2 regions of the Francisella salina genome follow, and region 2 is predicted to be linked to the other one. Evidence: riboswitches for the same ligand, from Rfam matches in the RefSeq annotation. Region 2 holds a riboswitch; the other holds the start of a gene.

Region 1 (3,997 bases), 280 kb from region 2:
TGAGCATGGTGTTAATGTCAGATATTTACACTCTGATATTGATACTGTTGAGAGAGTCCAAATTATTCATGATTTACGTCATGGTGTATTTGATGTGCTTGTGGGTATTAATCTTCTTAGAGAGGGTCTTGATATGCCAGAGGTTGGAGTTTTATTAATTTTTGATGCTGATAAAGAAGGGTTTTTGCGCTCTGAGAAATCTCTTATCCAAACTATTGGACGTGTAGCTAGGAATCAAAATGGTAGAGCTATTTTGTATGCAGATATTGTCACAAAATCTATGAAAAAAGCTATGGATGAAACTTTACGACGTCGTAATCTTCAAAACGAATATAATCAGAAAAATAATATAACTCCTAAAACAATCATCAAGAGCATAGATGATATGTTAGATAGCTCTCCAGAAATGCAAAAGCGTGCTTATAAAAATAATTCGCGCTTAAAGGTTGATGATGTTGATGTTTCGGCTATACTAGGTATGACTGAAGCTTCGAAGGTTATCAAAGCTCTAGAAAAACGAATGAGAGCTTATGCAAAAGAGCTTGAATTCGAGCAGGCAACGGCAGTTAGAGATAAAATAACGGAAATAAAGCAGAAGTTTATTAATTTATAATTTTACGTTTTTAAACAAAGTATATTGGTATTATGGCTATTGAAAGTAAATTAAAAAAAGACAGGCTCTTTTTGCGCTTTACATGGGCTAGGTTAAGGAACTACCTGATTAGAGCAAAAAAAAGTCTATATGCATCTATTATTCTATGTGGTTTGATAGTTGGTGTTGATCTATATCTAGGAGATGTTGAATTTGTTACTCAATCGCTAGAGGTTGGATTTACATTAGCGTTTATACTATTTGTATTTTTCTTTTTAATAACAAAAGATGATAATCCTGTAGATATAATCATTTCAGGTGCAGAAGGCGAAACTACGGTTTTAGATGAGTTAAAAAAATTAGACAATAATTTTGTACTATTTAATCGAGTGGTTTTACCAGATGAGAAATCCACAGTTGGCAATAGAGAAATTGATTTTATTGCAGTATCTCGTAAAGGTATATACATAATTGAGGTTAAGAATAATCGTGGCTATATCGAAGTAGAGAACATGGCCGAGAGATGGAATGTATCAAAGACTTCTCAGAACAACAAAGTCTATGCAAAAACAATAAAAAATCCAATTAGGCAAACATTTGCACAGAAAAAAGTACTACAAACATACCTTTATAAACAAAAAATATATATAAAAGGTATTCCTGTTGTGACTGTTGTTATTTTTGCAAACGATGATGCTCAGTTAAGTGAAAATTTCATTGCAGATGATGCTAATCAAGCAGTTTTGTCATTAGGAAATCTAATACCTTTTATTAAAGCAAAAGAAGAATATCTAGAGAAGATGCCTACGCGTTCACGTAGAAAAATAATTCGTAAAATAGAGAAAAAGTAATGCTTGACGATAGGCCTATAGGTGTTTTTGATTCAGGAATTGGTGGTTTAACTGTCGTCAAGAACTTGATGAATATATTGCCAAATGAGGATATTATATATTTTGGTGATATTGCTAGAATACCTTATGGGACTAAATCACGAGCGACTATTCAAAAGTTTGCAGCCCAAACGGCTAAATTTCTGATTGATCAAGAAGTTAAAGCAATAATTATTGCTTGTAATACTATATCGGCTATTGCAAAAGATATCGTTCAAGAAATTGCTAAAACAGTTCCTGTTATTGATGTGATAAGTGCTGGAGTTAGCTTAGTCGATAGTCTTAAAACAGTTGGTGTCATAGCAACCCCAGCTACTATCAATAGTAACGCATACGCACTACAAATACACAAAAATAATCCTAGCACAGAAGTTTATAGTAGTTCATGTGGTCTTTTTGTATCTATGATTGAAGAGGGATTTATAGAGGGAGAAGTTGTTGAATTAGTAGCTAAACAATATCTTGAGTATTTTAACGATAAAAACATTCAAGCTCTAATTTTGGGTTGTACACATTATCCTATTATCAAAGATAGTATCGCTAAAGCTCTTGATGTAAAGCTTATAGACCCATCATTACAAGCTAGTAAGATGCTTCAGCAACTGCTTGTTGAAAATAATCTTTTGAATAAAAACAATTCTAATCCAGAGTATAAATTTTATGTTACAGATATTCCTCTGAAGTTTAGATCTGTTGGCGAGATGTTTTTACAAACACAGATGCAACATCTTGAAATAGTTAGTTTAGATAGTTACTAATAGAAAATGCTGGTTACTGACTTGACTTTGATTTAGATATACTATTAACTTTATACCGAAAACACAGGGGTGCATGATTTTTTTCGAATCATGCTGAGAGGATTTTCCAACCCTTTGAACCTGATCTAGTTAGCACTAGTGTAGGAAGTGTAGTTTGGTTGTATTTGCTATAGTTGTGATTCTATTACTGTATCAATTATACCTTTAATTTCATCTGCCTATACTAGTTTGAATTGAAAATAGGAGATGAAATGACTAACTCTAGAAATCAAGATATTCAAACCAATACAGAAAGCTCAACAATAACGATTAAATATCCAAATTCGGAAAAATGTTATGTTGAATGTCTTAGTACAGCACTAAAAGTTCCTTTTAGAAAAATTGCTCAAACAAATACAAATATCGAAGGTAATATCAGTATAAATCCAGATGTTTTTGTCTATGATTCATCTGGAGAGTATTCTTCAGGTAACGCGGTTGATATAGAAAAGGGCTTGTCTAGACATAGATTAAGTTGGCTCAAAAAAAATGAAGATATACAAGGTTTGGGATGTTTCTCATCAGACTATACCAATGCTCAATTTAAAGAAGATAAATTGAATTTTAGAAATAGGCATGTACCTATCAAAGCAAAATATGGTAAAAATGTTTCGCAAATGCATTATGCAAGAAAAGGTATTATAACTCCAGAAATGTATTATGTAGCAATTAGAGAAAATATTCTAAGAGCTAATTTTCATTTAAATGCTGAGTATACAAATCAACATCAGGGTGTATCATTTGGAGCAAATATTCAAAGAGAAATTACTCCTGAGTTTGTAAGAGACGAAGTTGCTGCGGGTAGAGCTATTATTCCGGCTAATATTAATCATCCAGAATTAGAACCGATGATAATCGGTAGAAATTTCTTGGTTAAAGTTAATGCTAATATTGGGACATCGGCAGTTACATCTTCTACACTAGAAGAAGTTGAAAAAATGGTTATAGCAGTAAAGTGGGGAGCAGATACTGTTATGGATCTCTCTACAGGTAAGCATATTCATCAGACAAGAGAATGGATTATTAGAAATAGTCCCGTACCTATAGGCACAGTTCCTCTTTATCAGGCTTTAGAAAAAGTGAATGGTAAAGCTGAGGATTTAACTTGGGAGATCTATAAAGATACCTTAATTGAACAAGCTGAACAAGGCGTTAGTTATTTTACAATTCATGCTGGAGTTAGAAAAGTCTTTGTTACATTAGCAGCAAACAGAATTACAGGGATTGTTTCGCGCGGTGGATCAATAATGGCTAAGTGGTGTTTACATCATAATCAGGAAAATTTTCTTTATACTCATTTTGAGGAAATTTGTGAAATTATGAAAGCTTATGATATTAGTTTTTCACTTGGTGATGGGTTAAGACCAGGATCTATAAACGATGCTAATGATAGTGCACAATTGTCAGAATTAAGAACTCTGGGGGAGTTAACTAAAATAGCGTGGAAGCATGATGTACAGGTTATGATAGAGGGACCTGGCCATGTTCCAATGCAATTAATTAAAGAAAACATGGATTATGAGTTAAAAGACTGTTTTGAAGCACCTTTCTATACACTAGGTCCATTAGTTACAGATATTGCTCCTGGATATGATCATATTACATCAGCAATTGGGGCTGCTCAAATTGCTTGGTATGGTACTGCTATGTTATGTTATGTAACTCCAAAAGAGCATCTTGGTCTTCCTAATAAAGAAGATGTAAGAGAGGGAATTGTT
Region 2 (3,997 bases):
GTAGAAGAGTTGCTGTATGAATAAACTCTATAATTGCAGCACATGCTAGATGATCTTTGCCAGTATAATTTAGAGCTCTAGAAAATAGCATCACTAACAAAGGCCTAAGTCTTTTGCCACCACTATTTATGATATAGTGACTAATTTGATTGATAAGAACAACATCTGATGAAAGAGAGTTGATTATAAACTCATTGTTATTTTCAATATCTTGTTTAATTAACTTCTGAATATCTTTTAAGCTTTGCATTTTATTTATATATTTTAAGACTTTGAGTTAGTTAGATTTAAGAATAAAGTAGCAGAATATATTTATCAACCATATTTAGTTGATATTATCTAGTTGTCCTCATCTTTTGAAATTCTGAAATGTTTTAATATCTCTTTATCTTCTGGGGTTAAAGACTGATCTTTACTATTAGCTCCATCATCAAAACCTTTAATAAACTCTTCACAATTTTGTTTGTTTATGACAATCATTTTTTTTAGTTTTGACTTATATTGAGTTGCAATAATCATTCCCACTTCATAAGAATCTTTATCTGAAATTTTGTTTATATCAGGTTTATGATCTAAAATAGTATCATCAAAACCTGAAATGAAGTCTTTTTTAATAATTTCTTGATTCATAGCACTAAAACTTTTATGTGAAACTTTACCCAGTGCATCACCAATTGAATAAGCTGTATATGTTTTTGAGGTATTATCCAATGCAAATACTAGAGAGCAAGCACCTAAAGATAATATACACACTAAAAATTTAATAATTTTTTTCATACTTTAATTTTTTCTAAAAATACTGATCACTAATTTTAACATAAAACACGTGGTGTTCTATAACTCTAGTTATATAGAAGTATTTAATATTTGCTTTGAAAGCATTCCTTTATAATAGAAATATTGAATAATTTGTATAGATACCAAAATAAATAGGCAACTAGAAACTATTATTGATACGATAGGCCATCCTAAAAATATAGCACTATTTATATCACACATAAGGCTAAGTACAGAAAGTCCTAAATAGAATATACTAAACCCTTCTGCTTGTTTTTGGCGAAAATTTTTATATATCTGAGGTAACCAATATACATTATATATTACCCCACTAATTGAGCCACTCCATAACAAAGTCTGTTGGCTCAGCGATATAAATTTGACTATATAAATAACAATCAGTAAGAATAACAAAATAAACACAGTATGTATAAATATATTTCTCTGCCTTCTGTCATTTAAGATTTGAAGTTGCTGGACTGTTAAAAAGCTTAAAAGAATAATATCAACTAAGATATATTGCCATTGCATATTAAACCCTATCGCATATATAAGATCTAAAGAATTAGCAAATATCATTAACGAATGAGTCCAGAGACTAATTTCAAATGTCTTATGCTTGAACTGATTATGGATGGTTTGTGGTAAAAAATGAATAAAATATATTACTAATGATATGTTTAAAGTTATATAACCTAAATATTCCACGGTTAATCTCCTATTATTTCTAAGTTAAATAATAAGAATTTGAATGATATTTATAGAAAATAATCAAACAAACTCCCTACGCTAATACTAATTAGATCAGGTACAAAGGGTTATTTTCTCAGCCATCTTATTCGAGTAAGATAGCACCCCTGTTGTCTTTAGGCGTTAATATAGCATAGGCAAAATTAATTTGATATATTTAATCGGTAAATCAAAGCATCACTGAAATAACCATTAGCTTTTTTATAATAGTTTTTGCGCAATGATACCTCAATAAAATTGACTTTTTTATATAAAGATATAGCTTTAGTATTATTGATGTCGACTTCTAATAATATTTCTTTAACTTCTTTCCTGGCAAGATGATTAATTGAATATTTCAAAAGCTTATATGCAACTCCTCTACCTTGCGTAGCTGTATCAACACATATATACAAAAGTTCTGCTGTTTCAAATATATAGTTAAAAATAGCAATAGCAGCAAGCTCACTATCAATCATTAAACCTAAAACGGTGTCATTAGTTAATGAATCTTCGATTTGTTTATCTGACCAGCTAAAATCTTTATCAGTAGCTCTTACTAGCTGAATGGTTTTTGTTAGAAATCTAATATCAAGCTCTAAAATCTGCATACTTGTATAAATTTGATAATATCGCTTTTTTATTCTGAATCTTTAATAACTCACAATCATCACAGATAAAATCTTTTTCTGAAAGATTAATCCCCTTTAAATCATTAAAATCTTTAATATCATTAGATTTATATATAGATACACTGGACTTAAAAAATAAACTATTAACAACTTGTTTTAAAAAACCAATATCTAATTTTTCACTTAAAAGTATGTTTATAATTTTAGAACTATCTACCATATTAGTGTAGATAATTTCGAGCTCTTTTTTTGTTGCATCGTGAGAATTTTCATCTATGATTTCACTTTGAGTTTGTTTTATAGAACTATATGCTGGCTTCAACTCCCAGATATCAATATCAAAAACATCTTCTACTTGACGCACAAAATCCATTATTTTTTCTCTAATCTTTCAACTAGTTTTTTAGGAAACTTATATTCTTTTAACTTAACAGATTTTCTCAGTTTATTAACTTCTGAAGGATTAAGTTCTAGTGTTTTTCCTCTTGCAACAAACTTAGGAAGAACAATATCTCCAAATCTAACTCTAGTAAGTCTACTAACTGTAACACCTACAGCCTCGAACATTCTTCTAACCTCTCTATTACGCCCTTCAGATAAAGTTACATAATACCAGAGGTTTGCTCCTTCACCACCAGAAAATTTTATGCTGTTAAACTTGGCTAAGCCATCTTCTAGTTGTATTCCCTCTTTAAACTTACTTAAAGTTTCATCTGATAATTGTTGACCAAAAACTCTTACAGCATATTCTCTTTCGATTTCATAAGATGGATGCATCATTCTATTAGCTAAATCCCCATCTGTCGTAAAAAGCAATAATCCTGTAGTATTTATATCTAACCGTCCTACCATTATCCAACGTGACTTAGCTAGTTTAGGTAGCGAATCGAAAACAGTCTTTCTATCTTTCTCATCTTTACTAGTACAGACTTCACCTTCTCTTTTGTGGTAAATAATGACTCTTGGTCTAGTCATAGGTTGACCATATAAATGTAAGGCTTTTCCATCAAAACTAATTTTATCTTTATCTGTAGCCTTATCTCCTAGAGTCGCTACTTTACCATTTACACGTACCCTTCCCTGTTGGATAAATTCCTCTATCTTTCTACGCGAACCTATGCCATATTTTGCTAGTAATTTCTGTAATCTTTCTGGAGTACTTTCACTCATTTGATTAATTCTACGCATTTTCATTTATATCCTTTTGATCTGCCGCTGAAAAGAATTTTTCAATATCCTCATCATTATAGTTATTAGAAGATAAAACTAGTCTTACAGCCGCAGCTTCATTTTTATTATTCGCATACTCTGCCAACTTTAACCTCATATCTAGAATAAGCTTATTATTAAAAAACGCTGTGTCATTCTTCATGCCATAAATAACCTTATAACATTCTTTGTACTCACCTCGTTCAAAATACATTTGGGCTAATCTTAATTTGGCTGCCTTATAGTCCTCTCTAAACTTATCTGCTCTTTTCATATACGCTAGAGCATCATCTTTTTTACCTTGTTTATACATACATTGAGAGTATAAAAATAATGTTTGAGCCATATCATTATTATTTGACATAAACAATGATTCTTCAAAGAGTTCTTGAGCGCGACTATAGTCACTTTCTTGCATGCATAAAAACTGAGCATAAAAATTCATAGCTTCATAGTCTTTAGGATGATTATCAAGAGCTCTTTTGTAGTATTTTTCAGCAATTGTATTCGCTCCTATGCTTTGATAATAATATCCACCTGCATAATCTACAATTGCCAAATTATTATTGTGTTCTTTTGCTAACTCTTGTGCTTTTATAAGCTTAGTCTTAGCCCTTTCAAGATACCCTTCCGTAGAATATATTATAGCT

What was found. A riboswitch is a leader RNA that binds a small molecule or an ion and turns the genes downstream of it on or off. The one in region 2 is predicted to bind thiamine pyrophosphate.
Positions count from the first base shown of each region.
Region 1: linked by a shared signal. The riboswitch ahead of thiC (phosphomethylpyrimidine synthase ThiC) and the one ahead of F7308_RS07150 (PQ-loop repeat-containing protein) in region 2 are both predicted to bind thiamine pyrophosphate.

Region 1 is NC_015696.1:1,180,994-1,184,990, forward strand. It holds gene uvrB (excinuclease ABC subunit UvrB) at 1-613, shown strand, start outside; gene F7308_RS05770 (nuclease-related domain-containing protein) at 646-1,443, shown strand; gene murI (glutamate racemase) at 1,443-2,240, shown strand; TPP riboswitch at 2,296-2,404, shown strand; gene thiC (phosphomethylpyrimidine synthase ThiC) at 2,492-3,997, shown strand, end outside.
Region 2 is NC_015696.1:1,459,888-1,463,884, forward strand. It holds gene F7308_RS07140 (polyprenyl synthetase family protein) at 1-250, opposite strand, end outside; gene F7308_RS07145 (hypothetical protein) at 340-777, opposite strand; gene F7308_RS07150 (PQ-loop repeat-containing protein) at 847-1,485, opposite strand; TPP riboswitch at 1,541-1,646, opposite strand; gene F7308_RS07155 (GNAT family N-acetyltransferase) at 1,671-2,117, opposite strand; gene F7308_RS07160 (hypothetical protein) at 2,098-2,511, opposite strand; gene rluB (23S rRNA pseudouridine(2605) synthase RluB) at 2,511-3,326, opposite strand; gene F7308_RS07170 (CDC27 family protein) at 3,319-3,997, opposite strand, start outside.